Regions from separate parts of the Rhodoferax koreensis genome, predicted to be linked through region 3. Evidence: predicted binding sites of a transcription regulator. Region 3 holds the regulator's gene; each other region holds the start of a gene.
The links. Region 3 encodes HrcA, which represses chaperone genes, less so after heat shock. Its sites were predicted from a motif close to TTAGCACTCNNNNNNNNNGAGTGCTAA; they were not measured.
Positions count from the first base shown of each region.

Region 1: a site for HrcA is predicted at 6,162-6,188, ahead of RD110_RS06280 (co-chaperone GroES). Genes of this name have one in related genera too.
Region 2: a site for HrcA is predicted at 7,581-7,607, ahead of rpoH (RNA polymerase sigma factor RpoH). Genes of this name have one in related genera too.

Region 1 is NZ_CP019236.1:1,317,213-1,327,373, reverse strand. It holds gene trhA (PAQR family membrane homeostasis protein TrhA) at 1-221, shown strand, start outside; gene RD110_RS06300 (esterase-like activity of phytase family protein) at 241-1,422, opposite strand; gene RD110_RS28805 (hypothetical protein) at 1,674-1,802, opposite strand; gene RD110_RS06295 (EAL domain-containing protein) at 1,912-3,753, opposite strand; gene RD110_RS06290 (DUF72 domain-containing protein) at 3,932-4,666, opposite strand; gene RD110_RS06285 (D-alanyl-D-alanine carboxypeptidase family protein) at 4,711-5,790, opposite strand; gene RD110_RS06280 (co-chaperone GroES) at 6,272-6,562, shown strand; gene groL (chaperonin GroEL) at 6,610-8,265, shown strand; gene RD110_RS06270 (LysR family transcriptional regulator) at 8,426-9,352, opposite strand; gene RD110_RS06265 (Bug family tripartite tricarboxylate transporter substrate binding protein) at 9,475-10,161, shown strand, end outside.
Region 2 is NZ_CP019236.1:5,066,008-5,076,168, reverse strand. It holds gene RD110_RS23475 (DUF2970 domain-containing protein) at 1-92, shown strand, start outside; gene RD110_RS23470 (cytochrome c oxidase subunit 3) at 164-1,045, shown strand; gene RD110_RS23465 (twin transmembrane helix small protein) at 1,101-1,334, opposite strand; gene RD110_RS23460 (SURF1 family protein) at 1,377-2,084, shown strand; gene RD110_RS23455 (hypothetical protein) at 2,032-2,763, shown strand; gene RD110_RS23450 (COX15/CtaA family protein) at 2,760-3,944, shown strand; gene cyoE (heme o synthase) at 3,941-4,876, shown strand; gene RD110_RS23440 (SCO family protein) at 4,893-5,504, shown strand; gene RD110_RS23435 (Bug family tripartite tricarboxylate transporter substrate binding protein) at 5,523-6,512, opposite strand; gene rpoH (RNA polymerase sigma factor RpoH) at 6,616-7,551, opposite strand; gene RD110_RS23425 (hypothetical protein) at 7,683-7,913, opposite strand; gene RD110_RS23420 (Lrp/AsnC family transcriptional regulator) at 8,059-8,544, opposite strand; gene glmS (glutamine--fructose-6-phosphate transaminase (isomerizing)) at 8,678-10,161, shown strand, end outside.
Region 3 is NZ_CP019236.1:4,470,043-4,480,203, reverse strand. It holds gene recN (DNA repair protein RecN) at 1-663, opposite strand, end outside; gene RD110_RS20800 (NAD kinase) at 691-1,593, opposite strand; gene hrcA (heat-inducible transcriptional repressor HrcA) at 1,622-2,626, shown strand; tRNA gene RD110_RS20790 (tRNA-Ile) at 2,682-2,758, shown strand; gene RD110_RS20785 (hypothetical protein) at 2,811-3,044, opposite strand; gene RD110_RS20780 (hypothetical protein) at 3,077-4,261, opposite strand; gene galE (UDP-glucose 4-epimerase GalE) at 4,387-5,397, shown strand; gene RD110_RS20770 (multidrug effflux MFS transporter) at 5,394-6,614, opposite strand; gene metK (methionine adenosyltransferase) at 6,651-7,832, opposite strand; gene RD110_RS20760 (lysophospholipid acyltransferase family protein) at 7,977-8,852, shown strand; gene RD110_RS20755 (LpxL/LpxP family acyltransferase) at 8,869-9,735, shown strand; gene yihA (ribosome biogenesis GTP-binding protein YihA/YsxC) at 9,798-10,161, opposite strand, start outside.

The DNA.
Region 1 (10,161 bases), 2.6 Mb from region 3:
GGTTGTGCGTGTTTGGCGCCCTGTCTTTCGCCTCGCGGCTGGGCAACGCCGGCACCGCGTGGCTGCTGGCGGGCGCGGCCTTCTACAGCGCGGGCACCTACTTCTACCGCAACCGCGCCGGCTGGGCGCATGCACACGGCATGTGGCACCTGTTCGTGGTAGCCGGCACCATCAGCCATTACGTTGCCCTGGCCTTCACGCTGAAACTGTGGCGCGCATGAAGCGGCCACCCCGCCATCTTCAGGGCAGAACCTCGAACACCAGGATCTGATTGCGGTCCGTCGTCGAATCGGCGGTCGGGAAATTGTCGTCCGCCACCACCACCAGCGAGTCGTGGCCGTTCGCCAGTCTCGGGCCGAACGTGAGGCCTTCCAGGTTGGCAATGCCGCCCAGTTGTGCCTTCAGCGTCTCGAAGTTCAACACGAGCCGCTTGCTCAACGGCTTGTAGCTTGCCCCCGCCAGTGCCGGCACACCAAGGACATCGCTGGCGCCCGCAAGGTCGATCTCGTACAGGCGGATCTGGTTACCCTCCACGCCGACCGAGAAGCTGCGCTCCAGCACGAGGAATTTTGAATTGGTGATCGCCAGGACCTCGGTGGGGCCATTGACCGAGAACGCCGTGGCCGGCACCGGCGTGGCCTGGATCCTGTCGATCGGATAGGCGTATTGGGCTACCGCGTTGCCGGTGCCACGGTCAAACACCGTGAAGCGCGAAACCGACCCGGCGTCCACCGTCGGCGTGGCGCCATCGGCAAAGAGCGCACCTTCCGTGGCCACCAGCAATTGCTTCTTGTCGGGCGTGAAGGCCAGGCCCTCGAACACCAGGTTGCCACGCGGCCCGGTGTCGGCCGCGGACATGCGGAACATGCCGGGAACGCTGTAGTCGCGCACATAACTGCCGTCGGGCTTCATCTCGCGCACGAAGGGATCGATGATGCGCGTCGGCACGCTGGTCAGCGTCCGGTCACCCTCGCTCGCCCAGACCAGATTGGCGTTCACCGGATCGACGCGGATGCTTTCCGGATCGGCGACACGCGCATCCGGCACCTTGGGAAACACCGTGCCGCCCGGCTGCTTCATGGTCGTCGTCGACAGGAACTGCACGGCGCTGAAGGTGTTCAGGTCGAAGCTCAGCGAGGCGGTGTAGAAACGCGGCGCGGAAGCCGAATCGGTCGTCGTGCGGTCGTCGGAGATCAGCACGTAACGGCCGTTCGCGGCGTCGTAGTCGATACCCGAAAGTCCGCCGATCACCGTGCCCTGGAACTCGGTGCGTCGCGGCAGGACCTGTTGGCCGATCAGTCGCAGCGAGGTGACTGAGCGTTCGGCTTCATCCGAACCGCCGCAGGCGGTGAGCACCACCGAAGCGAATGCGATGGCGAGGACGGGGAACCTGATCTGGGTGAGGGCTGGTGTTTTGGTCATCAGGCCAGTGTTCACCTCGCCCGTGAAACCAGTGTGTCAGTGTGCGTGCCTGCAACGGGTCAGGCCGCGATCAGCATGGCCCGGCTGGTTCCCTGTGTAGCACCGCGGGCTCACCCGGCAATTCCGACCGCCCGATCTGCCCATTGAGATCGCTGGCCTGGCTGCGCAGGCTCTGCGCTGCGGCGGCGGACTGCTCGACCAGCGCGGCATTTCGTGCGTGACGTTTTCGAGACCGGACACGGCGGTGCTGATCAGGCCGATGCCGCGGGTCGTTCCTGCGTGACGGCGGTCACCGCACCGATGGACTGGAAGCGGTAGGCATCTGCGAGAAGGCGGCGGCCCAGGCCACTGGACGCGCCGCGTTGGATAGCTGTCGTCAAGGAAGCACCTGCTTGAGCGCCGGTTTCGAAGGATCCACCCGGCACGAGCCGTACAAGGCGCAGACCATCGCATGCCTTCCTGAAAGCGGGATGACAACCCGCCTTGGATTCATGCCCCGTGGACCAGCAGACCCGCGCCCGCGCGTTTGGCGTCGTGCTTGGCCAGCGCGGCCAGCGTGGCCACCTCTTCCGCGTTCGCGCACTGGCCTCTGCGGATGCGCACCGCACCGATGGACAGCGTGGAGCAGGGAAAGAACCGCATGACGCCATCGCGGTCCTCGGCCTCGATGCCGCCGAGCTGCCTGGCCGCATCGTCGAACAGCGACAGGGCCAGCAGCTTGAATTCGTCCACGATGCGCTCGCAGCGCGGCTGCCAGTCGCTGCTCTGGAACAGGATCACGAAATCGTCGCCGCCCACGTGGCCGACGAAGTCGCGCTGCGCATCGCAGTGGGCCACGACGACCTTGGCCACCAGCCGGATCATCTCGTCGCCGCGCCAGTAGCCGTAGTGGTCGTTGAACGGCTTGAAGCTGTTGAGGTCGGCGTAGCAGGCCACGAATTCGGCGCCGCCCTGCAGCAGCCGGTCGATGTGTTCGCTGATCGGGATGTTGCCCGGCAGGAAGGTGAGCGGGTTCGCGTGGCGCGCCGCCTCCAGCCGCACCTCCGTCACCGAGCGCACCAGTTGCTCGCCGGTGCCGAGGCCCACGTAGCGGCCATTGTTGGTCACGATGAAGCCATCCACCAGGTAGCGCTGGTCCTGCGAGGTCAGGATGCCGACCAGGTCGTCCACGTCGTGCTCGCTCTCGATCAGGCGCGGCGCGGGATTGGCATGCACCAGGCAGGGCTTGCGACCGAAAATCTCCTTGAAGAACTGCTGGGCGTAATGCTGCATGAAGGATTGGCGGTTCACGATCGCCACCGGCCGGCCGTCGTCCACCACCGCCACCGCGTGCAGGCCCGGGTCGGCGTTGAAGATGGCTTCCACTTCGTTGTTGACCGTGTCCGGTGCGACGGTGGGCGCATGGATGATCGATAGTTTGGACAGCCGCCCGGCATGCGACGCGCGCTTGAGCTCCGGCAGCACGGTGACGCGCTGGTCGTTCAGGGCGCCGAGCGCGGCCTCGAGGATCTGCGCGCGTGGAAACGCCTCGGGCCGGCCCAGGAAGTAGCCCTGCCCGTGCCCGATGGCCAGATCGCGCAACACACGCAGATCGTCCTCGGTCTCGATGCCTTCGGCCACCAGCACCGTGCCGAAGACCACGGCGATCTGCTTGAGCGCACGCAGGGTCTGCAGCTTGTCCGCATGCAGGCTGATGTCCTTGCTAAAGTATTTGTCGATCTTGACGTAATCGGGCCGCAGTTCGGACCACAGGCGCAGGCTCGAGCGGCCATCGCCGAAATCGTCCAGCGCCAGCGACGCCCCCGCGAAGCGCACTTCCTCGCCGACACGCAACAGCGCGCCCAGGTCGGAAACCCGCTCATGCTCGGTGAGCTCGAACACCAGCATGCGCGGCGAGATGCCGAAGCCACGCAGGTAATCCGTCAGCCAGTTGCGCCCGCGCCGGTGGACCACGTGGACCAGGGCGTCCGCACTGATGTTGACGAACAGCCGGCCCGGCTGGTTCAGCCGGCTCCAGGTGGCCAGCGTCAACTCGACGCAGTGCAACTCGAATTCGGTCACCACGTCCTGCTCGCGCGCCAGCCGGAACAGCGCGTCCGGGGCATGGAGCAAGCTGCCGACCGGGCCGCGGATCAAGGCCTCGTGCGCATAGATCGCGCCGTTCTCGACCTGCGCGATCGGCTGAAACACGGGTGCCAGCGCATTTGCCTGGAGCAGCCTGCCGAGTTCGCCGGTGCGCAGCCGCAGCCTGGCGCCGATGCTGGCCAGCGCCGGCGTGTCGGTGGCTGTGCGGGCCTGGGACGGGCCGTCCACCGATGGATCGGCGCGCATCAGGCCTTCGCGCCCGTGGGCGAGGCGCTCGCGCGGCCGCAGGCAGGCTCACGCAGGTGGGCTTCGCGCCTCGAGATCAACCTCAACCGCATCTCTGTGTGGGGCATGGCATCCGCCGGTAATGGGAGGTCCATTGGACGTCAGCCACGTGACAGTGGCGTGACCGTCACGGCCACTGTCACATACAGCGACGCAGCCGCAGGGCGTCGGAGGCCGCCGCGCCGGATGCGGTGTTGTCGAAGATGCACCAGCGCTCGGCCGACGCCGGCCAGCGTTGCAGCTGCTCCGCCTGCGCCCGCAGCCACGCATCGCCGTAGGCCGAGTAATAGATGCGGGGCGACCCGTGCCAGCGGTGGTAGAGCACGGCACCGGCGCCGTCACCGGCCGGCCCCAGCCAGCCGCCGGGGACTGCGGCCGCCGGACAGCGCGCGGGATCGGCGGCGACACGGCCCACCCGCAGCTTCACCAGCATTCGGTCCGCAGCCGGTTCGAACCAGCTGAGGTGACGCGGTTCGCAAACGACCGACGTCTCGAACAGGCCGGCAAGCAGGTCAAAGAAGGTACGAACCGGCCTGGCCTCGTAGGCCAGCGAAGGCGGCAATTGAACCAGCAGCACGCCCAGCCGGTCCCCCAGCCCGGTCACTTCCGCCTTGAAGCGCTCCAGCGGGGCGCGCGCGCCCCGCAGACGTTGGTCGTGCGTGACGGCGCGCGGCAGCTTGACGGCGAATCGGAAACCGGGTGGTGTCTGCGCGGCCCAACGGGCATACACCTCGGGCCGGTGGCTGCGGTAGAAGGAGGTATTGATCTCGGCGCAGTCCAGCACGCGGGCATAACGCGCCAGATGGCTGCCGTCGCCGGGAAAATCTTCGGCGAGCGCCCGCGGAACGCTCCAGCCCGCCGTGCCCGCAACCACCCCGGCCGCCGTCCTGGCGGAGGCCCCTTCGGGGCGATCCCGGGTTACTTGACCAGGCGCTGCCACATGCGCTGGATGAAGCCCGCGCGCTCCACGTCCGCCTGCGCGATGAGCGGCGTTTCGCCAATCGGCTTGCCGTTCGATTCTGCGATCACCTTGCCGATCACGGCACCCTTGGCCACCGGCGCCTCCAGGTCTGGCTTGACCTGCACCGAGGTCTGCAATTTCTGGCCGCGCGGCACGGTCAACGTCCATGGAGCCCCGAGGCCCGCGGCGACGGTGTCGGCCTTGCCAAAGCTGACCTTGGCATTCGTGACCACGGCGTTCGGCTGAATCGGGGTGGCCTTCTCGAACTGGCTGAATCCCCAACCCAGCAGCTTGCGGGACTCGTCGGCTCGCGCCTTGGCGCTGTTGGTGTTGAGGATGACCGTGATGAGGCGCATGTCGTTGCGCTTGGACGAAGTCACCAGGCAGTAGCCCGCTTCCTCGGTGTGCCCCGTCTTCAGGCCATCCACCGTGGGGTCCGTGTAGAGCAAGGCATTGCGGTTGCCTTGCTTGATGCCGTTGTACTTGAACTCGCGTTCGGCATAGAGCGGGTAGTAGTCGGCACTGTCGCGAATGATCGCCCGCGCGAGGATGGCGAGATCGCGGGCAGACGACTTGTGCGCCGGGTCGGGCAGGCCTGTGGCGTTCACGAAATTCGTGTGCGTCATCCCGAGGCGCTTGGCTTCGGCGTTCATCAGTTTGGCGAAGCCCTCTTCGGAGCCAGCCATGTGCTCGGCAATCGCCTTGGAGGCGTCGTTGCCCGACTGGATGACGATGCCGCGCAGGATGTCGATCACCGTGGCCTGGCTGTTCAGCGGCAGGTACATGCAGGACTCGGTGCTCGAACCGCGGCACCAGGCATTCTCGCTGACCGAAACCAGATCCTCCTTTTTGAGCTTGCCCGAGCGAAGGGCCTGCTCAACCAGGAAGCTGGTCATCATCTTGGTCAGTGACGCGGGCGGCAACGGTTCATCGGGGTTGGCCGAGGCCAGCACCTCGCCGGAGTCGAAGTCCATCAACAGCCAGGCCTTGGCCGGGATGGCCGGCGCGCCGGTGGCAACGGCAGATTGCCCGGCCAATGGCTCAGGTGCTGGCGCCGTGGATACGGACTTTTTGTGCGCGGCAGGCTTGGCTGCGTGGCGATCAGCGGCAAAAGTCGCCGAACTGGGCACCAGGGTGGCTGCGGCGATGGCGAATACGAGAGGCAGAAGGGAGAATTTTGTGGATTGCATGGGATTCAAGGTCATGACCAAGCATTGTGGCGCAGCGTACCCCCGCTTTCGCGCGCAGAGGAGATTTTCGTCAGCGGGAGCGGTGGCGGCACGATGGCCGAGAACGATGAAAAGGGTCGCCGTTGTCGCCCTGGAGTTCAGCGCTGGCTGAAATCCGACGGTAAATTCTCGGCCGATTTAGCGCCGTTGTCTTGAAACTGACCAACTTGGCCTTATCATTAGCACTCGTTGGGGATGAGTGCTAACACCCTCCCCACGCCATTAAGACGCGCCGGCCCGGGTCGGCGCCGACTGATTCAACTCTTCCGTTCCAATTTTAGGAGATGCAATGAACCTTCGTCCTCTGGCAGATCGCGTGATCGTCAAGCGTGTTGACAGCGAAACCAAGACCGCCTCCGGCATCGTCATCCCCGACGCAGCCGCCGAAAAGCCCGATCAAGGCGAAGTCCTGGCCGTCGGCCCGGGCAAGCGCAACGACAAGGGTGAACTGGCTGCTCTGACCGTCAAGGTCGGCGACCGCGTCCTGTTCGGCAAGTACAGCGGCCAGACCGTCAAGGTCGGCGGCGACGAACTGCTGGTCATGAAGGAAGACGACCTGTTCGCAGTCGTCGAAAAGTAATCCGCTTTTCCTTCCGTCCCTATTTTTAAATTTCTGGAGAATTCAACATGGCAGCAAAAGACGTAGTCTTCGGCGGTGAAGCCCGCGCACGCATGATCGAAGGCGTGAACATCCTGGCCAACGCGGTCAAGGTCACCCTCGGCCCCAAGGGTCGCAACGTGGTTCTGGAACGCTCGTTCGGCGCCCCTACCGTGACCAAGGACGGTGTGTCCGTGGCCAAGGAAATCGAACTCAAGGACAAGCTGCAGAACATGGGCGCCCAGCTCGTGAAGGAAGTGGCTTCCAAGACCAGCGACAACGCTGGTGACGGCACCACGACCGCGACCGTCCTGGCCCAGGCCATCGTGCGCGAAGGCTTCAAGCTGGTCGCCGCCGGCATGAACCCGATGGACCTGAAGCGCGGTATCGACAAGGCCGTCACGGCCCTGGTCGAAGAGCTGAAGAAGGCTTCCAAGCCCACCACCACCTCCAAGGAAATCGCGCAAGTTGGCTCGATCTCGGCCAACAGCGACGAAACCATCGGCAAGCTGATCGCTGACGCGATGGACAAGGTCGGCAAGGAAGGCGTGATCACCGTCGAAGACGGCAAGTCGCTGGACAGCGAACTCGACGTCGTCGAAGGCATGCAATTCGACCGCGGCTACCTGTCGCCCTACTTCATCAACAATCCCGAAAAGCAATCCGCGCTGCTCGACAATCCTTTCGTGCTGCTGTACGACAAGAAGATCAGCAACATCCGCGATCTGCTGCCGACCCTGGAACAAGTTGCCAAGTCGGGCCGTCCGCTGCTGATCATTGCCGAAGAAGTCGAAGGCGAAGCCCTGGCGACGCTGGTCGTGAACACCATCCGCGGCATCCTGAAGGTCGTGGCTGTCAAGGCACCTGGTTTCGGCGACCGCCGCAAGGCCATGCTGGAAGACATCGCCATCCTGACGGGCGGCAAGGTCATCGCTGAAGAAGTCGGCCTGACGCTCGAAAAAGTGACGCTGGCCGACCTCGGCCAAGCCAAGCGCATCGAAGTGGGCAAGGAAAACACCATCATCATCGACGGTTCCGGCGCCGCTGCCGACATCGAAGCCCGCGTGAAGCAAATCCGCGTGCAGATCGAAGAAGCGACCAGCGACTACGACCGTGAAAAGCTGCAAGAACGCGTGGCCAAGCTGGCCGGCGGTGTGGCCGTGATCAAGGTCGGCGCTGCCACCGAAGTCGAAATGAAGGAAAAGAAGGCCCGCGTCGAAGATGCACTGCACGCTACCCGCGCTGCCGTGGAAGAAGGCGTCGTGGCTGGTGGTGGCGTGGCTCTGCTGCGCGCCAAGCAAGCTGTCGGCACCTCGATCAAGGGCGAGAACGCTGATCAGGAAGCCGGTATCAAGCTGGTCCTGAAGGCCATCGAAGCGCCTCTGCGCGAGATCGTCAACAACGCCGGCGGCGAAGCCTCGGTGGTGGTGAACGCCGTGTTGGCCGGCAAGGGCAACTTCGGCTTCAACGCTGCCAACGACAGCTACGGCGACATGCTGGAGCTCGGCATTCTGGACCCGACCAAGGTGACGCGTACGGCCCTGCAAAACGCAGCTTCCGTGTCTTCCCTGCTGCTGACGACCGAAGCCATGGTCGCCGAAGCACCGAAGGAAGAATCCGGCGCCGGCGGCGGCGGCATGCCTGACATGGGCGGCATGGGTGGCATGGGCGGCATGGGCATGTAAGTGGCTCACCCCCAGGTTGCTCACTGCGTGTAGCGCCCACCCCCTTGCAGGGGGCACAACCTGCGGCCCGGCGGAGCCGGTTCCGCGGTTGTCCTGGAAGGGGTGGCCGATACCGCCGTGATGATTTGGAAGCCCCGTGGCGAAAGCTGCGGGGCTTTTTCTATTTGGGGGTCAACTGTTGGACGTAAGCCGTGGCCGCCGGTGAGAGCACGCGGTCGATGCGTGTGACCAGGTAGATCGGCGGCACGTTGACGGGTAGCGCGAGCGGCACGACACGTAGCACGCCCAGGCGCGCGTAGTGCTCGGCCTGGGAATGCGGCATGACGGCGAGCATGTCGGAGATTTCGAGCAGGGCCGTGATGGCGATGGCGGAGGCGGTTTCGGTGATGTCGAGGCGCGGGTTCAGGCCCGCCTGGTGCAGTGCGGCTTCGAAATGGCCGCGTTGCGGCGAGCCTGGTGGCTGCAGGATCCACGGCCAATCGACCAGGTCGGCGAGTGCGAGCGTGGGCCGGTCGAACAGCGGATGCGCCGCGCGCGCCACCACGACTTGCGATTCACCCAGCAGCAGCGTGCAGCGGTAGGCATCGGCGTCGTTGCCGGGTGTGAGTCGACCCAGCATCAGGTCGACCTCGCCACGGCCCAGCAGCGCCAGCATCACGTTGCTGGTCTCGACCATCACCGACACCGCCACCCTGGGATGGTTGCGCTTGTATTCGATGAGCGACGGCGCCACCAGTTCGGGCACGGCGCCGGGCACGCTGCCGATGCGCAGCACGCCGGACAGGCCGGCCTGCAGCGCCGTCATTTCGTGGCGCACCGTGCCGAAATCGGTGAGCACCTGTTTGGCGTAACGCACCAGCACCTCGCCCATCGCCGTGGGCGCCATGCCGCGCGCCTGGCGCGTGAACAGCGTCGCGCCCATGGTTTCCTCCAACTGCTGCAGCAACTTGGTCGCCGCGGGCTGGCTCATGTGCATCGCCAAGGCCGCGCGGCCGAGGTTGCGCTGCGCATCGAGCGCCGTCAGCAGCAGCAACTGGCGGGTCTTCAGGCGCAGCAGCAGGGTGTGGTCGGTGCGTTCGGCGGGCATGGAGGGGGTCGGATCATTTCCTTTTGTATATGGATTCTTCAGGAAATGCGATTGGAAATGAATGGCAAAGACCCGTAGTCTCGGCTTCGCTGATTCCAAAAACGATACCGGAGACCCACCCCATGAAACGCTTCCTGCGCTTGCTCCTGCCCACCGCCCTGACGGCTACCGCGCTGCTGGCCCTGCCGAGCCTCGTCTGCGCCCAGTCCAGCCCCGACAAATCCGTGCGCATCATGGTGGGCGCCTCGCCCGGCGGCGGCACCGACATCCTGGCGCGCGTGCTGGCCGACAAGTTCGGCCCGGTGCTCAAGCAGGCCGTGGTCGTGGAGAACCGGCCCGGCGCCTCCAACACCATCGCCGCCGAACTCACGGCCCGCGCCCAGCCCGACGGCAGCACCCTGCTGCTGGCCACCAACACCGGCCAGGCGATCGCGCCGCACCTGCTCAAGCTCAAGTACGACTCGCTGAAAGACCTGCAGCCGATCGGCCTGGTGGCCGTGATGCCCAACGTGCTCGTCGTCTCGGCCAACGCGCCGTACCGGAACGTGAAAGACCTGCTCGCGGCCATGGCGGCCAAGCCGGGCGGCTTCAAATACGCATCGTCGGGCATCGGCAGCACGCAGCACATCGGTGGCGAGGCCTTCGGCCTGGTGACGGGCACGAAGTCCATCCACATTCCCTACAAAGGCAGTTCCCAGGCGCACATTGACATCATCAGCGGCGAGGTCGACATGATGTTCGACAGCACCTCGTCCGCCATGGGCCAGATCAAGGCCGGCAAGTTCCGCGCGCTGGCCGTCACCTCACCA
Region 2 (10,161 bases), 600 kb from region 3:
ATCCGCTGCACCTGATCGTGGTCGGTCTGGTGACGGTGCTGGTGATCGTGGTGGGTTTGATCGTGCTGGTCAATTGGGTGGTGGCGAAGTAGCCTGTTCCCGGGTGATGGGTCGGGTCTGCGAAAAGATGAGAAAAGACTTCAGAAGAGAATGAGGAGCTGAAATGAGTTCAACTGCACACGGCGCAACGCCCTATTATTTTGTGCCAGGTCCATCGCGCCATCCGGCGATGGCGGCGCTCGGCCTGTTCTTCGTGATCCTCGGCGCGGCCCAGTGGATCAACGGTGCCGACTGGGGCAAATGGTCTCTGGCCTTCGGCATGCTGTTCTGGTGGGGCGTTTTGTTCCAGTGGTTCCGCGACGCGATCGGCGAAAGCGAAGGCGGGCTGTACGGCCACAAGATCGACCTGTCGTTCCGCTGGAGCATGAGTTGGTTCATCTTCTCGGAAGTGATGTTCTTCGGCGCATTCTTCACCGCGCTGTGGTGGGCCCGTTCCCATTCGGTGCCGGCGCTGGGCAGCCTCGACAACGCGCTGCTCTGGCCTGACTTCAAGGCTGTCTGGCCCAGCCTGGCCGCCGGCGTGACCGCGTCGCCGGCCGGCACCATCGAGCCGTTCACCACCATGACGCCGTTCTGGCTGCCGACCATCAACACCGCGCTGCTGCTGAGTTCGGGCGTGACCTTGACGATTGCGCACCATGCGCTGATCGCCGGCCAGCGCAGCAAGACCATCCTGTTCATGTGGGCCACGGTGATCCTGGGCTTCGTGTTCCTGTGTGTGCAGGGCTACGAATACTTCCACGCGTACAGCGAGTTGAACCTGAAGCTGAGCTCTGGCGTCTACGGCTCCACGTTTTTCCTGCTGACCGGCTTCCACGGCTTTCACGTGTTCGTCGGCATGTTGATGCTGCTGTTCATCACGCTGCGGCTGATGAAGGGCCACTTCACGCCGGAAAAACACTTCGGCTTCGAAGGTGCGGCCTGGTACTGGCACTTCGTCGACGTGGTCTGGCTCGGCCTGTACGTCGTGGTCTACTGGATGTGATCCGCGGTGACTGACCCCCGAAAAAGCGCCGCTTCGGCGCTTTTTTGTTGGCCGCCTACTTGCCCGTCGGTATGCCGGTCGGATGCAGATAGCCGAGTTTCCAGCCCACCAGGATGCAAATGAACAGCAACACCGAAAAGCCGATGCGAAACGCCAGCGCCCGCGCCATGCGGCCGGCCTTCGGGCGGGACTGCGCATCGTCGTCCTGTCCACCCCTGAGCATGAAATACAGGGCCGCGGCCAGGCTGAGGAAGATGGCGGCGAATGCGGCGGCGGCGAGGTACAACATGGGCTGCATTATCCCGTGAGCGCGCGAACGCGGTTCTGGCTGATGACAGTGGCGGCCCTGCTGGGCCTGGCCGCGACCGTTTCGCTCGGCCGCTGGCAACTGTCGCGCGCCGCGCAGAAGGAAGCCCTGCAGGCCGCCATCGACGCGCAGAACCGCCTTCCCGCCATCGACCTGTCCCGCGCCCTGCCCGGTGCGCCGGAACTCGTCGCCCTGGAACACCGTCAGGCCGTGGCACGCGGCCGCTGGCTGCCGCGCTACACGGTGTTCCTGGACAACCGGCAGATGCATGGTCAACCCGGCTTCGATGTGCTGACGCCGCTGCAACTTCCCGGCGGCGGCGCAGTCCTACTCGTGCAACGCGGCTGGGTGCCACGCAATTTCGTCGACCGCACGGCGCTGCCGACGATCGACAGCCCGGCGGGAGAGGTCGAGGTGCGCGGCCGGATGGCCCCGCCGCCCGGCAAGCTTTATGAGTTCGGGGGCGGGCAGGGTGGCGCCATCCGGCAAAATCTCGACATGGCGGCATTTGCGGCGGAGACCGGCTTGCCGCTGCTGCCGGTATCGCTGCTGCAGACCGGCGCCGACGAAACGGGTGGGCCGTTGCAGCGGGACTGGCCTGCGGCCAACCTCGGGGTCGAGAAGCACTACGGCTATGCGTTCCAGTGGTTCGGGCTGGCCACCCTCATCGTTTTTCTTTATGTCTGGTTCCAAATTGTCCGACGCTACTTTCTCCCGCGCAGGCGCCAGTGATCTGCCATCCGGCGACCAGCCGCTGGGGCTGACCGTGCATACCATGCCCACTCCGCAGGAGGTGATCGACGGCCATCCGCGCCGCCGCATTTCCGGCCGCTGGAAGATGCTGGCCGTGATGCTGGTGTGCGCCGCGCCGGTCATCGCCTCCTACCTCACGTTCTACGTGATCCGCCCCGAAGGCCGCAGCGTGTTCGGCGAACTGATCCAGCCGCCACGCCCCGTGCCCGACCAGGTGGTCATGGGCATGGACGGCAAGCCGCAGAACCTGCAGGCGCTCAAGGGCCAGTGGCTGCTGATCAGCACGGCCGGCGGCGCCTGTGACGCGGCGTGCGAAAAGCACCTGTACCTGCAGCGCCAGATCCGCGAAAGCCTGGGCCGCGAGAAAGACCGGCTCGACTGGGTCTGGCTGGTGAGCGACGCCGAGCCGGTGCGCGAAGCCCTGCTGCCCGCGGTGAAGGGGGCCACGGTGCTGCGTGTCGGTGAACTGCAGATCGCCCAGTGGCTGTCGCCCGCGGTCGGCCACCTGCTGCCCGACCACCTGTACGTGGTCGACCCGATGGGCAACTGGATGCTGCGCTTCCCGGCACAACTCGACATGGCTGGCGCCGCAAAGGCCAAGCGCGACATCGACCGCCTCTTGCGCGCCTCCGCGGCCTGGGACGAGCCAGGAAGATGAGCAGCCAGGACCTTTACGACCTGTCGCCGATCGCACGCATCATGCTGATGGGCGTGGTGGTGGCGCTCGGTCCGCTGGGCTGGGTGTGGGTGCGCAACCAGCGGGCGTCCACCACGCGCCGGTTGCAGGCCCTGACCGTGCTCACGCTGTTCCTGACCTTCGACCTGGTGCTGTTCGGCGCCTTCACGCGGCTCACCGATTCCGGCCTGGGCTGCCCCGACTGGCCCGGCTGCTACGGCAACGCGAGCCCGGTCGGCGCGCATGCCGACATCGCCGCGGCGCAGTCGGCCATGCCCACCGGTCCGGTCACGCACGGCAAGGCCTGGATCGAGATGGTGCACCGCTACCTGGCCACGGGCGTCGGCGTGTTGATCCTCACGCTCGCCGTGGTGAGCTGGGTCGAATACCGGCGCAACCGTGGCTCGGCGCGCAGCGCGGTCAGCCCATGGTGGCCGACCTTCACGCTGCTGTGGGTGTGCCTGCAGGGCGCGTTCGGCGCGCTCACCGTGACCATGAAGCTGTTCCCGGTCATCGTCACCCTGCACCTGCTCGGCGGCCTGGCGCTGCTGGCCTTGTTGTGCGTGCAGTCGCTGCGCTACGCCCAGGCCGATGGCCGGCAGCGGCCCGAGGCCGTGGCGCCGGCGCTGCGCGGCCTGCTGCTGGCGACCTTCGCGCTGCTCGTGGTGCAGATCGCGCTGGGTGGCTGGGTCAGCACCAATTACGCGGTGCTGGCCTGCAGCACGTTCCCGATGTGCCAGGGCAGCTGGTGGCCCGACATGAACTTCACCCAGGGCTTCGAGTTCTGGCGCGCGCTCGGCCGGCTGCAGGATGGCAGCCACATCAGCTTCGCCGCGCTGACGGCGATCCACTACGTGCACCGGCTGATGGCCTACGTGGTGCTGGCGGCGATGCTGGTGCTGGCCTGGCGCCTGCGGGCGGGCAAGGTGCTGCCCGGCCCGGCGCGCTGGCTGCTCATCCTGGCCGCGTGGCAGTTCGCCACCGGCCTGAGCAACGTGGTGCTCGACTGGCCGCTGGTGGCTGCGGTGTCGCATACCGGCGGCGCCGCGGCGCTGGTGGTGGTGTTCACCTGGGCGGTGTGCACCAGCCGCGCTATTCCCCTGCCTGCGGCCTCGGCCGACGCCGCCGCTTCCCGAATGAATGTTCCGAGACCTCTTGCATGAGTGCCGTTGATCCCGTTTCCCCTGTCCCTCCCGCGGCCCCGGGTGCGCCCACGCTGCGCGCGCCTTCGCGCATCCGCCAGTTCTATTCGCTGACCAAGCCGCGCGTGGTGCAGCTCATCGTGTTCTGCGCGCTGATCGGCATGGTGCTGGCCGTGCCGGGCCTGCCTTCGCTGGCCGAACTGCAGCTCGGCCTGATCGCCTGCGCCGGCATCTGGCTCGTGGCGGGCGCGGCCGCGGCCTTCAACTGCATCGTCGAGCAGGGCATCGACGCCAAGATGAAACGCACGGCCTGGCGGCCCACGGCCAAGCACGAACTGCAGGACTGGCAGACGCTGCTGTTCTCGGCCGTGTTGTGCGCGGCCGGCTCGAGCATCCTGTACTTCCTGGTCAACCCGCTGACCATGTGGCTCACCTTCGCCACCTTCGTCGGTTATGCCATCGTCTACACGGTGATCCTGAAGCCGCTCACGCCGCAGAACATCGTGATCGGCGGTGCGTCCGGCGCCATGCCGCCCGTGCTGGGCTGGGCCGCGATGACCGGCGAGGTCGGCCCCGAGGCGCTGATCCTGTTCCTCATCATCTTCCTGTGGACGCCGCCGCATTTCTGGGCGCTGGCGCTGTACCGCGTGGAGGACTACCGCAAGTCCGGCCTGCCGATGCTGCCGGTGACGCACGGCAACGAGTTCACGCGGCTGCAGATCCTGCTCTACACGCTGATCCTGTTCGCCGCCTGCCTGATGCCGTTCATCTACGGCATGAGTTCCTGGCTGTACCTGGTGGTTGCGATCGCGCTCTCCATCGGCTTCTGCGGCTATGCCGTGGCGCTGTGGCGCAACTATTCGGACGCGCTGGCGCGCAAGACCTTCCGTTTTTCCCTGATCCACCTGAGTGTGCTGTTCGCGGCCCTGCTCGTCGACCACTATGTCCTCTGATCCGATGCGTGCTGCCATGAACAAACGAGATGCTATCAAAAAAATAGCTGCCTGCGCCGTTGTGGTGGGCGTGGCAGGCCTTTTGGGTGCTTGCTCCGAAACCAAGCCGAACTTCAATGCCATCGACCTGACCGGCGCCGACTATGCGCGCGATTTCCAGCTCACCGACCACACCGGCCAGCCGCGCAGCCTGAAGGACTTCAAGGGCAAGATGGTGGTGGTGTTCTTCGGCTACACCCAGTGCCCCGACGTCTGCCCGACGTCCATGGCCGAACTCGCCGAGGTCAAGGCTTCGCTCGGCGCCGATGCCGGCAAGCTGCAGGGCGTCTTCATCACCGTCGACCCGGAGCGCGATACGCCGGAGGTGCTCAAAGCCTACATGGGCAACTTCGACCCGAGCTTCATCGCCTTGCGGCCGACGCCCGAGCAGCTCGTGGCCGTGGCGAAGGACTTCAAGATCTACTACAAGAAGGTCGACGGCAAGACACCCACCAGCTACAGCATGGACCACTCGGCCGGCAGCTACGTCTACGACACGCAGGGCCGGCTGCGGCTGTACGCGCGTTACGGCAGCGGCGCGCAGGCCCTGTCGTCGGACCTGAAGCAGTTGCTCAAGCAATCCAGCTGAAGGTCCAGCCGGGGCCTTTTACTCCGCCTTGATGCCGCGCGAGCGGATCAACGCACCCATCTCGGCCGTGTCGGCCTTGATGCGGTTGGCCAGGCCCTCGGCGGAGGAGCCAACCACCACCCAGCCCTGGTTGAACAGCTTCTCGCGCATTTCCGGCGTGCGCACGATATCGCTCACCATCGCCGAGAGCCTGTGCACGATGGCCGGCGGCATCGAGGCCGGCGCCGCGACACCGTTCCAGATCTCCAGCCCGAAACCGCGGATGCCGACTTCGGCCAGGCTCGGCACCTCGGGCATGAGCGTGCTGCGGCCGTACGACGTGACGCCGATCGCCTTGAGCTTGCCGGCCTTGATCTGCTGCGCGGCCAGTGCCGGCGGCAGCAGCGCCAGTTCGATCTGGCCGCCGAGCATGCTGTTGAACACCTGGGCGTAGCCGGGGAAGGGGATGTGCACCGGCTTGATGCCGCTCTTGTCCTTGAGCAACTCCATGCCCAGATGGCCGACGGTGCCCACGCCGGGCGTGCCGTAGCTCCACCGGTCGCCGGCCGCGCGTGCCGCGTCGAAGAAGCTCCGGGCGTTGCCGGTGCCGCCCACGGCCACGGGCGCCGCCAGCACCAGCGGCGCGGTGCCGATCAGGCTCACCGGCGCCAGGTCCTTGAGCGGGTCGTAGGCGATGTTGGGATTCAGCAGCCTGGCGATCGTCATGTTGCCGTTGATCATCAGGCCGATGGTGTGCTGGTCGGTAGCCTTGGCCACGATGTCCGCACCGATGTTGCCGCCCGCGCCGACCTTGTTGTCCACGATCACCGGCTGGCCGAGCAACCTGGCCAGCGGCTCGGCGATGGCGCGCGCCGTGAGGTCGGGCGACGAGCCCGCCGGGAAGCCGACGATGATCTTCAACGGCTTGATCGGCCAGGCGGCGGGTGCGGTCTGGGCGACGGACCAGTTGGCGATGGCGGACAGGCCCAGCGCCAGGGCCGTGCGGCGGGAAAATGTTGGAGCGAACATGGGCGGCGGGCGAAACGGTTGAACAACGGTTGAAAGCAGGCGGCCATGAAAAAACGCCAGCGCTGGAGGGCGCTGGCGTTCGAGGGGCGACGAAGCCGGTGCGTCAGGCGTAGTATGCCAGCGCCTTTTTCATCTTCTTCATCGCGGCCGATTCGATCTGGCGGATACGTTCGGCGCTCACGCCGTAGTCGGCCGCCAACTCGTGCAGCGTCATGCCGCCGGAGCCGTCGTCGTTCACCTTGAGCCAGCGCTCTTCCACGATGCGGCGGCTGCGGTCGTCGAGTTCGCTCAACGCATTGGTGATGCCGTCGCTGGCCAGCGTGTCGCGTTGGCGCGCTTCGAGCAAGGCGGTCGGCTCCTGGTGCGTGTCGGCCAGGTAGGCGATCGGGCCGAAGCTGTCTTCGCCGTCGTCGCCCGGACCGGGATCGAGCATCACGTCGCCACCCGACAGGCGGGTTTCCATCTCGATCACGTCGGAACGCTTCACGTTGAGCTGGCTGGCCATCGACTCGATCTCGCCTTCGCTCAGCGTGTCGCGGTGCGTGACTTCATTCGCGGTATCGGCCTTGAAACCCTGCTTCATGGACCGCAGATTGAAGAACAGCTTGCGCTGTGCCTTGGTGGTCGCCACCTTGACCATGCGCCAGTTCTTCAGGATGTACTCGTGAATCTCGGCCTTGATCCAGTGCAGCGCGTAGCTCACCAGGCGCACGCCCTGGTCGGGGTCGAAACGCTTGACGGCCTTCATCAGGCCGACGTTGCCTTCCTGGATGAGGTCGCCATGCGGCAGGCCGTAGCCGAGGTATTGGCGGGCGACGGAGACGACCAGGCGCAGGTGGGACAGCACCAGCTTACCGGCGGCATCGACGTCGTTGTTGTCCTTGAGCTGGCGCGCGTACTGCTGTTCCTGCTCGAGCGTGAGCATGGGCATGCGGTTGACTGCCGAAATATAGGCGTCCAGGTTGCCCAGGGACGGCACCAGCGTCCATGGATTGCCGGCAGACAGTGCGGGGGCCATGGTTCCAGTTTGAATGTTCATACCAGATTCCTTTTCTCTAAGGCTAAATGTTAGCACTCGATTGGATAGAGTGCTAAGGCCGAAGTTCCCATTCTGACTATGGCCGCGATAGCTTTACCCTACGTTGACGAGACGCAAGCCCGGGCCCGCTGTCAACCCACGACCGCGGGGTAGGCGGCCAGGCCAGGCTGTTGGGCAGCGTTATGACCCGCGCCGTCGTGGCCCCACCAATCCTTGAATTCCGTGAACGTGACCTTGCAACCCGTGCAACGGTATTGCCCCGTCGGCCGCAGCGCGCCGGTCGCATCGCGGCCGATCACGGGCTGGTAACTGGTGGTCCCGCATCGACCGCACTTGTAGATGGTTTTATAGGTCGTCATCATGCCCACACTGTAAGGGCATCCATGCTTTGGCACGTAGGACAGGGGTGTAAGCGCCTGTAAGCAGAAGGGAATAGGCGATGAAAATACTACTGAATTGGCGTCAAACGCAGAATCTGTCTGCGCATTCAGCTATCAAAATAGAAGCTTAGGCTTGCAGAGGAATGCCTGGTTCGAATTTCGACCGCTTCAGGCTGAAGAAGGCCTTCACGTTGCGCACGTTGGCGTCGCTGGTGAACAGCCGCTGCGCCAGCGCCAGGTAGTCGGGCATGTCCCGTGCGAACACCACCAGGCAGAAATCCGGCCCCGGCGATACGCGGTAGCACTGCTGCACCGCCTGGTCGGCAGCCACACGCGCCTCGAAGGCTTCCAGCAGGTCCGCGCCCTGCCGGTCCAGCGTGATCTCGACGATCGCCGTGAGGCCGTAGCCCAGCGTCGGCGCCAGTTTCTCGGTGTTCAGGATGGCGACCTGCCGCTCGATGAACCCGGCCTCCATCAGCCGCTTGATGCGCCGAAGGCATGTCGGCGGCGAAATGTGCACGCGTTCGGCCAGCGCCTGGTTGCTGAGCGAGGCATCGCGCTGGAGCTGATCTAGCAAGCGGAGATCGGTGGCGTCGACGTCGATTGATTCCATTGAATGATTTTATTTGAAATTAAATTTCCCATTAATTTTTCAACGAAATCAGATTTCATAAAGCGTGAAAAATTGACGGCCGTGCAAAGGCCATCCACCTTACGATGCGGCCTCAATCTACCTGGAGCTTCTTATGTGCGGCATCGTCGGCGCGGTATCCACCCGAAACATCGTTCCCATCCTCGTGCAGGGCCTGCAGCGGCTCGAATACCGCGGCTACGACTCCTGTGGCGTGGCGGTGCATGAAGGCGGCGGCCTGCAGCGCGCCCGCAGCACTTCGCGGGTCGCCGAACTCATGAGCCAGGTGGCCGAGGACCACATCGAAGGCGGCACCGGCATCGCCCACACCCGCTGGGCCACCCACGGCGCGCCGGCCGTGCACAACGCGCATCCCCATTTCAGCCACGGCACCGGTGCCGACGCCGACACCCGGCCCGGGCGCGTGGCCCTGGTGCACAACGGCATCATCGAGAACCACGACGAACTGCGCGCTGCGCTGCAGGCCAAGGGTTATGTGTTCCACAGCCAGACCGACACCGAAGTCATCGCCCACCTGGTCGACAGCGTCTACGACGGCGACCTGTTCGAAGCCGTCAAGGCCACCGTGCGGCAACTGCGCGGCGGCTATGCCATCGCCGTGTTCTGCAAGGACGAGCCGCACCGCGTGGTCGGCGCACGCGCGGGCTCGCCGCTGATCCTGGGCGTGGGCCAGGAGGGTGCGGGCGGCGCCAGCGGCGGGGAGAACTTCCTGGCCAGCGACGCCATGGCCCTGGCCGGCGTGACCGACCAGATCGTCTACCTGGAGGAAGGCGATGTCGTCGACGTGCAGCTCGGCAAGTACTGGATCGTCGACAAGGCGCACAAGCCCGTCACCCGCGCGGTGCGCACCGTGCGCGCGCACAGCGGCGCCGCGGAGCTCGGCCCGTACCGCCACTACATGCAGAAGGAGATCTTCGAGCAGCCGCGCGCCATCGCCGACACGCTCGAAGGCGTCATCGGCATCGTGCCCGAGCTCTTCGACGGCCAGCCGCGCGAGGACGGCACGCACGTGGCCGCCTGGCGTGTGTTCAAGGAAATCGACTCGGTGTTGATCCTGGCCTGCGGCACCAGCTATTACAGCGGCTGCGCGGCCAAGTACTGGCTGGAAAGCATCGCCAAGATTCCGACCCAGGTCGAGATCGCCAGCGAATACCGCTACCGCGATTCGGTGCCGAACCCCCGGACGCTGGTGGTGACCATCACCCAGTCCGGTGAAACCGCCGACACCCTGGCCGCACTGCGCCACGCCCAGAGCCAAGGCATGACGCATACGCTCACGGTCTGCAACGTGGCCACCTCGGCCATGGTGCGCGAATGCGAACTGGCCTACATCACGCGCGCCGGCGTGGAGATCGGCGTGGCTTCCACCAAGGCCTTCACCACGCAGCTCGCCGGCCTGTTCCTGCTGACGCTGGCGCTCGCGCAAAGCAAGGGGCGCCTCTCGGAAGCGGAAGAGGCGCGCCACCTCAAGGCCATGCGCCACCTGCCCGCCGCGCTGCAGGCCGTGCTTGCGCTCGAGCCGCAGATCATCAGCTGGGCCGAAGACTTCGCCAGCAAGGAAAACGCCCTGTTCCTCGG
Region 3 (10,161 bases):
GAGCAGGGCCTGCGCGTTCGACAGCCGCGCGTGGTCGGTGTTGAGTTCGTCCCATTCGTCGGCCCCGGGCGCGAGTTTTTCCACCTCGCCGATCTGCCAGGCCAGGCGCTCCTGCTCCTGCTGCAGGGAATCGCGTGCCGAACGGGCATCGGCCAGCGCCTTCTGCGTCGTACGCCAGGCGGCCCAACGTTTTTCGAGCGTGGCCGGACCGGTGCCGGCGTAGGCGTCGAGCAGGCCACGCACCGTGTCGGGCCGCGTCAGGCTTTGCCAGGCGTGCTGGCCGTGGATGTCGAGCAACTGGTCGCCGATGTCGCGCAACTGCGTGGCCGTGGCCGGGCTGCCGTTGATCCAGGAACGGCTCTTGCCCTGGGCGTCCACCGTGCGGCGCAGGAGCAGGCTGTCGGCCACGTCGAAGCCGGCGTGTTCCAGCCAGGCCACCGTCGCCGGCGGGCTGTCGAATTCGGCGGCGATGTCGGCCCGTGCCGCACCTTCGCGCACCACGCCGGCATCGGCCCGGCTGCCGAGCGCGAGTTGCACCGCGTCGATCAGGATGGATTTGCCCGCGCCGGTTTCGCCGGTGAGCACGCTGAAGCCCGAGGACAGGTCCAACTCGAGTTCGCGCACGATCACAAAATCGCGCAGGGTGATACGTTTGAGGGCCATTTCAGTGCTGAGCCTTGGAGTGCATGTTCACGAATTGCCTTCGTTCCAGCGCAACTTCTTGCGCAATGTGTCGAAATAGCTCCAGCCCTTGGGATGCAGGAAGCGCACATGGTGCTGCGAGCGCCGCACCGAGATGCGGTCGCCGTGCTGCAGCGAGGCCAGCGACTGCATGTCGAAATTGGCGCTGGCGTCGCGGCCGGCCACGAGTTCGATGACGATCTCGCCGGGGTCGGCCAGCACGATGGGCCGGTTCGACAGGGTATGCGGCGCAATCGGCACCAGCACCCAGCCCGGGATCGAGGGATGCAGCAGCGGCCCGCCCGCGGAAAGCGCGTAGGCCGTGGAGCCGGTGGGCGTGGCGATGATCAGGCCGTCGGCGCGCTGGTTGGCGATGAGCTGGCCGTCCACCTCGACGCGCAGCTCCACCATGCCCGAGGTCGCGCCGCGGTTCACCACCACGTCGTTCATCGCGCGCGCGTCGAACACGCACTGGCCGTCGCGCATCACGCGCGCATGCATCAGGCTGCGATGGTCTTCCTCATAGGCGCCCCGCAGCATCGGCGTGAGCGTGGCCTGGTAGGTGTCGATCGGGATGTCGGTCACGAAGCCGAGCCGTCCCTGGTTGATGCCGATCAGCGGCACCCCGTAGGCCGCGAGCAGCCGCCCGATGCCGAGCATGGTGCCGTCGCCGCCGACCACCAGGCCCAGGTCGCATTCGGCGCCGATGGTGTCCACGTCCAGCGCGCGGTAGCCGGCGATGCCGGTGTTGGCCACCGTCTCGCGTTCCACCACCACCTCGCAGCCTTGGGCCTTGAGGTACGTGGCGATGCCTTCCAGCGCCTGCCGCGAAGCTTCCGTACTGGCGCCGCCGGCCGAGCCGGGAGCGTGGTACTTGCCAAATAACGCGACGCTTCGGAATTTAAGGGTCATTCGCAAATTACATCATTAAAATGATTTGATGCTCGATGATCGTGCCAAGTTGTTGTTGAAAGCGCTGGTCGAGCGGTATATCGCCGAAGGCCAGCCGATCGGTTCGCGCACGCTGTCGCGCGCATCGGGGCTGGACCTGTCGCCGGCCACCATCCGCAACGTGATGTCCGACCTCGAAGACCTCGGCCTGATCGTCAGCCCGCACACCTCGGCCGGGCGCATTCCCACGGCGCGCGGCTACCGGCTTTTCGTCGACACCATGCTCACCGTGCAGCGCGACGGGCCGCAGCCGCCCAGGCTCGCACCCGAGCAGCCACAGAAGGTGATCGCCAACGCGGCCAACCTGCTGTCCAACCTGTCGCAGTTCGTCGGCGTGGTGATGGCGCCGCGGCGCACGTCCGTGTTCCGCCACATCGAATTCCTGCGCCTTTCGGAAAAGCGCCTCTTGGTGATCATCGTCTCGCCCGACGGCGACGTGCAGAACCGCGTGATCTTCACCGAGGCCGACTATTCCCAGACCCAGCTCGTCGAGGCCGCCAACTACCTCAACGCCAACTACGCCGGCCTTGCCATGGAGCAGGTGCGCGAACGGCTCAAGAACGAAGTGGAAAGCCTGCGCGGCGAAATCGCCAGCCTGATGCAGGCCGCGGTGCACGCCAGCTCCGAAGCGCTGACGCAGGAGCAGGACGAAGTGGTCATCTCCGGCGAACGCAACCTCCTGTCGGTGAGCGACTTCGCGGGTGACATGGGCAATCTGCGGCGCGCCTTCGACCTGTTCGAGCAGAAGACGCAACTCATGCGCCTGCTCGACATCTCCAGCCAGGCGGCCGGCGTGCGCATCTACATCGGCGGCGAGAGCCAGGTCGTGCCGTTCGAGGAACTCTCCATCGTCAGCGCACCGTACGAGGTCGACGGCCAGGTCGTCGGCACCCTGGGCGTGATCGGCCCGACGCGCATGCCCTACGACCGGATGATCCAGATCGTGGACATCACCTCCAAGCTGGTCAGCAACGCGCTGAGCCGGCCGAAATAGGCCGGCGGACCAACCGGAAACGGTGGAGGGCGGCCTCTACAATAGCGGCTCGGTCGGGGCGTTAGCTCAGTTGGTTAGAGCAGAGGACTCATAATCCTTTGGTCCACGGTTCAAGTCCGTGACGCCCTACCATTCTTCATCCGTGTTGGCCGATCCATGCCTGCGGTCGCAGGCCGCTCGGTCCCTAGCTGGCCGTCGCGGCCATCCCCACGGAAATGCGGTTTTCCCGCTCCGGCAACAGATACATGGGGATCTCGCGCACCTCGGTGCGCAGGCCGCCGTTCGGGCTCGCCACGGTGAAACGCTCGGTGAGCGCACTCTCCAGGAACTCATCCACCTCGCACTTCAATGCGTCCAGCAACGCCTGGTTGGCGGAGGCGGTGCCTGAATCGGTCGCATGGTCGAAAGGAATTTGCATTTTTGCTAGCACTCCGGCGCGGTGTGGCTTGATCAAGATAAGTATAGAGACTTGTATTTCAATAGCAACCGGGCCAGTTGCTGGCGCATCGGGGCGACGAGCGGCACGAGCAGTTCCATGCGGTCCTTGATGCGCGGGTTGGGCACGTCGAGGTGGATGTTGAGCACGCCGACCAGGCCGGTGTCGCTGGCGAACAGCGGCACGCACACGAAGCTCTGCACGCTGCTCCTGATGTTGGGCTGGTCGAAGTAGTCGAGCATCTCGGCCTTCACGGTGTCGGGGGCTTTCAGGTCTTCCAGTGCGCGGCGGTAGTCCGCGATGCTGGCGTAGGCGACGTGGATGATGTTCACGCAGGCGTTCACCGCGCCGGGCAGGGTGGGGCGCTCCTTCGACGCGCGGTCGGCGTGGGCGGGGGCGAGTGCCACGGGGATCGCGAAATGCTCGAGTTCGTTGTCGGGGGCCTCCACGCCGTCGGCGATCGACGCCGCGGGCAGCATGTCGAGCACGCCGGCCGCGTTGTCCAGGGTGAGGCCGCTGTCGGCGTAGCGCAGGCGGCCGGCCAATGCCTGCTGCAGTGCGGGCCGGGACTGGATTTCGGCCTGCGTGACGTACAGCATGATGTTCAGGCCGTAGCGCACCTTGCGCCCGGCGAGCTGGTGGCCGTCGAAGGTCTGGATCACGCGGCCGACCACCGACAGGAAGCGCCGCAGAAAGACTTCCAGGTCGGCGCGGGCCGAAGGTACCGAGGTGTCGAGCCGGGCCGATTTGGCCGAGATGCTGTCGCAGACGTCATAGGCGCGGCGGAAGTCTTCAAGCACGCCGAGCGGCGGTAGCGAATGCAGCTGGCCTACGGCGGTGGTCAGCTCCTGCGAGCGTTCCTGCAGCGAGGCCAGCAGGCGCTTGACCTCGGCCGAGGCGCGGTCCGCATCACGCTTTTTGGCCCAGGCATTGCCGACGCCGAGCGACAGCAACAACAGGCACAGCAGCCAGAACACCGTGGAGTGCAGCGAAAAATCGGGGCTGGCGGGAGAGGCCGGCACCAGGAAGGAGGCAGCGATCTCCGTCTTCCAACTACTCCACGCGTAACCCACGCCGATCGAGAAGAACGGGATGATCGCGCCCACCCAGGAGGCGGCCAGCAGCCAGTTCAGTGCATCGACGAACTTGTGCATGCCGGCAGTGACGGTTTTGCCGATACCTGGCGTTGGGGGGCTCATGGCACCTATTGTGAAGCTTCGCGTGGACCCTGGCGCGGGCATTGCGCGCCGGCCGCGGGCACGGGCGGGCCCGGTTTTTGCCTCCATAATTCTTTCATCCATCATCGCATCGCGAAAGGCTTCTCATGATTCTGGTGACAGGCGGCGCCGGCTACATCGGCACCCACATCTGCGTCGAGTTGCTCGATGCCGGCCATGACGTGGCCGTGTTCGACAACTTCAGCAACAGCCAGCCCGAGGCCCTGGCGCGGGTGAAGCGCATCACCGGCAAGTCGCCACGCCTGATCGAGGGCGACATCCGCGACCGCGCGGCGCTGGTCGCAGCCCTGCGTGACAACGCGGTCACGGCCGTCATCCATTGCGCGGGGCTGAAGGCCGTGGGCGAGTCGGTGGAAAAACCGCTGAGCTATTACGACAACAACGTCGTCGGCACGGTGCGCCTGCTCGAGGCCATGGGTGAATGTGGCGTGAAGATCCTCGTGTTCAGCTCGTCGGCCACGGTGTACGGCGAGCCGCAGTTCCTGCCGCTGACGGAAGACCACCCGCTGTCGGCAACCAACCCCTATGGCCGCAGCAAGCTCATGATCGAGGACATGCTGCGCGACGTGCAGCGCAGCGACGCCTCCTGGCGCTTCGGCATCCTGCGCTACTTCAATCCGGTGGGCGCGCATGCCAGCGGCCTGATCGGCGAAGATCCGCGCGGCATTCCGAACAACCTCATGCCCTTCGTGGCGCAGGTGGCGGTGGGCAAGCGCGAGAAGCTCAGCGTCTGGGGCAACGACTACGCCACGCCCGACGGCACCGGTGTGCGCGACTACATCCACGTGGTCGACCTGGCCGCCGGCCACCTGAAGGCGTTGGAGGCCCTGCAGCGTTCGCCCGATCTGCTGACGGTGAACCTCGGCACCGGCGTGGGCTACAGCGTGCTCGACATGGTCGAGGCCTTCGAGGCCGCCAGTGGCAAGGCCGTGCCCTACCAGATCATGCCGCGCCGCGCGGGCGACGTGGCCGCCTGTTATGCCGAGCCGGCGGCCGCCTTGCAACTGCTGGACTGGCGTGCCGAGCGCGGGCTGGAGGCGATGTGTGTCGATGCCTGGCGCTGGCAGAGCGCCAATCCGCAGGGATTCGGCGGCTAGCCGCGTCCAATCTCCGGCCAGCGGTGATGCAGCCAGAGCCAGGCGGCCAGGCCGATGCCCATCATCAGCAGGGAAGCCAGCGCGAGCAGCACCGTGGAGTGCATCACCAGCGGTGCGATCACGCCGGCCACCACGCCGTTGGCGGTGGAGCCGACCACGGCCTGCAGCGAGGACGCCATGCCGCGTCGCGCTGGGTAGAGATCCAGCACCAGCAGCGTGACCACCGGCACCATCAGCGCCCAGCCGAAGGCGAACACCGCGATCGGCGGCAGCGCCCAGAGCGGTTGTGCGGTCCACACCAGGTTGGCCGCCAGGTTCAGCAACGCCACCACCGTCATGATCAAAAAGCCGTGGCGGATTTGCCGCTTGGGCGGGATGCGCCCGGCGAGTCGCCCGCTGGCCCAGGCGCCGCCCATGATGCCGGAGATGGTGAGGATGAAGAACCAGAAGAACTGCGTGGGCGCCAGGTGCAGCAGCGTGCCCAGGAACTCCGGCGCCGACAGCACGTACAGGAACATGCCGTTGAACGGCACGCCGCTGGCGAAGGCCAGCAGCACGAAACGTGGGTCCGACATCAGTTGCCGGTAGCCGCTCATCAGGTCGGGCACGTGGAAGGGTTGGCGCTGTGCGGGCTGCAGCGTCTCGGGCAACAGCCGCCAGTTGCTGATCCACAGCACCACACCGACGCCGGTGAGAAACCAGAACACGCTGTGCCAGCCCAGGTGCACGAACAGCCAGCCGCCCACGATGGGGGCGATCGCCGGTGCCACACCGAAGTAGATGGTCACCTGGCTCATGACCTTCTGCGCCTCGGCCGGCGGGTAGACGTCGCGGATCACGGCGCGCGAGACCACGATGCCGGCGCCGGTCGACAGACCCTGCAATGCGCGAAAGAGGACCAGCTGGCCGATGTTCTGCGACAGCGCGCAGCCGGCCGAGGCGATGGTGAACACGGCGATGCCCCAGAGCACCACGGGCCGGCGGCCGAAGCTGTCTGACAGCGCGCCGTGGAACAGGTTCATGAAGGCGAAGCCGAACAGGTAGGCCGACAGCGTCTGCTGCATCTCCACCGGCGTGGCGCCGAGCGAGCGCGCGATGCCGGAGAAGGCCGGGATGTAGGTGTCGATCGCGAACGGGCCCAACATGCCCAGCATCGCGAGCAGCACTGACAGCGCCCACTTGGGGCCGCGCCAGACCGGGTCGGCGTTGGGTGTCATCGCCGGCCCGTTCTCAAGCGCATCGTGTCGGACGTTTTACAGGCCTGCGGCAGCACGCAAGGCAGCTGCTTTATCGGTACGTTCCCACGTGAATTCCGGCTCCTCGCGACCGAAGTGGCCGTACGCGGCGGTCTTCTCGTAGATCGGGCGCAGCAGGTCGAGCATCTGGATGATGCCCTTGGGCCGCAGGTCGAAGTGCTCGGCCACGAGTGCCGACAGCTTGTCGTCGGAGATCACGCCCGTGCCTTCGGTGTAGACCGTGATGTTCATCGGCTTGGCCACGCCGATGGCATAGGCCACCTGGATCTGGCACTGGCGCGCCAAGCCGGCGGCCACGATGTTCTTGGCCACGTAGCGCGCGGCGTAGGCGGCCGAGCGGTCGACCTTGCTCGGGTCCTTGCCCGAGAACGCGCCGCCGCCGTGCGGGCAGGCGCCGCCATAGGTGTCGACGATGATCTTGCGGCCGGTCAGGCCGCAGTCACCCTGCGGGCCGCCGATGACGAAGCGGCCGGTCGGGTTGATCAGGTAGCGCGTGTTCTGCAGCCACTCCTTGGGCAGCACCGGCTTGATGATCTCCTCGATGATGGCTTCGGTGAACGAGGCCTTCATCTTGGTCGAAGTTTCGCTCTGGTCCGGGCTGTGCTGGGTGGACAGCACCACGGTGTCGATCGAGTGCGGCTTGCCGTCCACGTAGCGCATCGTTACCTGGCTCTTGGCGTCGGGGCGCAGGAAGGGCAGGCGGCCGTCCTTGCGCAGCTGGGCCTGGCGCTCCACCAGCCGGTGCGCGTAGTAGATCGGCGCGGGCATCAGCTCGGGCGTCTCGTCGCAGGCGTAGCCGAACATCAGGCCCTGGTCGCCGGCGCCGGTGTTCAGGTGGTCGTCGCTGGCGTGGTCCACGCCCTGGGCGATGTCGTTGCTCTGCTTGTCGTAGGCCACGAGCACCGCGCAGCCCTTGTAATCGATGCCGTACTCGGTGTTGTCGTAGCCGATGCGCTTGATGGTGTCGCGCGCGACCTGGATGTAGTCGACGTGCGCGTTGGTGGTGATCTCGCCGGCCAGCACGACCAGGCCGGTGTTGGTCAGCGTCTCGGCGGCCACGCGGGAGAGGGGATCCTGCTTGAAGATCGCGTCCAGGATCGCGTCGGAGATCTGGTCGGCCACCTTGTCGGGATGGCCTTCGGAAACGGATTCGGACGTGAAGAGGAAATCGTTCGCCATTTGAATAAACTCCAGTGTTGTTGAAAACAGACCTTTGATGCGCTGCTTACGGCCCTGGAGCCTTTGGCGAACGCTTTAGCAGAATTATTTCAAGTCGCCCTGCAAGTAGTTCAGTAACTCAGCGACCGCCGCCATTCTAACGTGATGACATTTTTATTTCGACTCGCGGCGCGCCTGCCCCTGCCGGTGCTGCACGCGGTGGGCGCGTGGCTGGGCTGGGTGGTCTATGCCTGTTCGCCCACCTACCGCCGCCGCTTCCAGGACAACATCCGCCAGGCCGGCGTCTCGCCGCAGCAGGCGCGCCGCGCCATCGCCGAGGCCGGCAAGCTGGCCACCGAACTGCCCTGGCTGTGGCTGCGCCCGCCCGCCGAGAAGCTGCCGCTGATCACCTGGCAGGGTGCTGAGCTGCTCGAGCAAGCCCTGGCGCGCGGCAAGGGCGTGATCTTCATGACGCCGCACGTCGGCAGCTTCGAGGCCGTGCCGCTGGCTTTCGCCGCCCGTTTCAGCCCCAAATACGGCGCGATGCCGATCCTGTACCGGCCGTCCAAGTTCAAGTGGCTCGACGACTTCCTGCGCGCCGCGCGCTCGGCACCCGGCATGGAGCCGGCGCCGACCACCACGGCCGGCGTGCGCCTGATCCTCAAGGCGCTCAAGCAAGGCCGCGTCACCGGCATGCTGCCCGACCAGGTGCCCGGCGACGGGCTGGGCGTGTGGGCGCCGTTCTTCGGCCGGCCGGCCTACACCATGACGCTGGCCCTGCGCCTGGCGCGCCAGACCGGGGCGCCGATGCTCACCGCGCTGTGTGACCGCCTGCCGGGCGGCGCCGGCTACGTGATCCACGTGGCGCCGCTGTCGCTGCCGCTCGACCAGGGCGACGAGGCCGCGGCCACGGCATTGAACGCGGCGCTGGAAAAAGTCATCCTGCAGCGGCCGGGCATGTACCTCTGGAGCTACAACCGCTACAAGCGGCCACGCGCCCAGCCCTCGGCCGAAACGCCGTCCGCGGCTCCGCCCGCCTGAGTCCAAACAAGGATCGATGTTGTCTTATCTCGGTATCGTTTTCATGCGCCTGCTGGCGCTGCTGCCGCTGTCATGGGTGCGCGGGCTGGGCTGGCTGGTGGGGGTGCTGCTGTTTCACCTGGTGCGTTCGCGCCGGCGCATCGCCGAAACCAACCTGGCTTTGTGTTTTCCGCAGAAGAGTGCTGCCGAGCGGCGCGCCATGACGCGCCAGGTCTTCATCCGTTTCGTGCAGGCCTGGCTCGACCGCGGCTGGCTCTGGCATGCCGCGCCCGAGGTGACGAAGCGGCGCCTGCGCATGACCGGCGACCTCGCACAGCTGGCCGGCGAAGCGCCGACGGTGCTGTTCGCGCCGCATTTCGTCGGCCTCGATGCCGGCGCGACGGCCCTGTCGCAGCAGATCCCCCGGCGCTACACCACGCTGTACGCCAAGCAGTCCAATCCCGTGGTCGACGAGTGGATCAAAAAGGGCCGGCTGCGTTTCGGCGAGGTGCGGCTGTTCGGCCGTTTCAGCGAGATGAAACCCATCGTCGCCTCACTGCGCGCTGGCGAGGTGCTGTACCTGCTGCCCGACATGGACTTCGGTGCCAAGGACGCGTTCTTCGTGCCGTTCTACGGGGTGAGCGCAGCCACGCTGCCGTCATTGCCGCGTTTCGCGCGCCTGGGCCGGGCCAAGGTGGTGCCGGTGCTCACGCGGATGACGCCCGAGGGGTACGACGTGGAAATTTTGCCGGCCTGGACCGACTATCCGACGCAGGACGTGGAGGCCGACACCGCGCTCATGAACCAGCGGCTGCAGAGCTATATCGACACCATGCCCGAGCAGTATTTCTGGGTCCACAAGCGCTTCAAGACGCGGCCTCCGGGCGAGCCGGGTGTTTATTGATTTGCTAGTGATTCGATAGCTGGTAACGCAGCACTGAACTGCGCTGGAGGCCTGAAAGGCTTCTATGCCTCGTCGAGATTCTCGGGTTCTTCGAGGTCCGGCTCGGCCGGCTTCACGGCGGGCGCGGCGGCACCTTCCGGATGCGCCCACTGCCACAGCAGCATGCTGGCCTCGTCGATGCCCTGCTTCTTGAGCGCCGAGAACAGCTTGACTTCGCCGCCGCCGGCCTGCAGCCGCGCGATCGACAAGGCCTTGGTCGATTCCTCGCGGTTGAGCTTGTCGGCCTTGGTCAGCAGGATCAGGAACTTCAGGCCCTCGACCACGCGCGGGCGGATGATGTCGAGCAGGATCTCGTCGAGCTCGGTCAGGCCGTGGCGCGGGTCGCACATCATCACGATGCCGGTCAGGTTCTCGCGCGTGACCAGG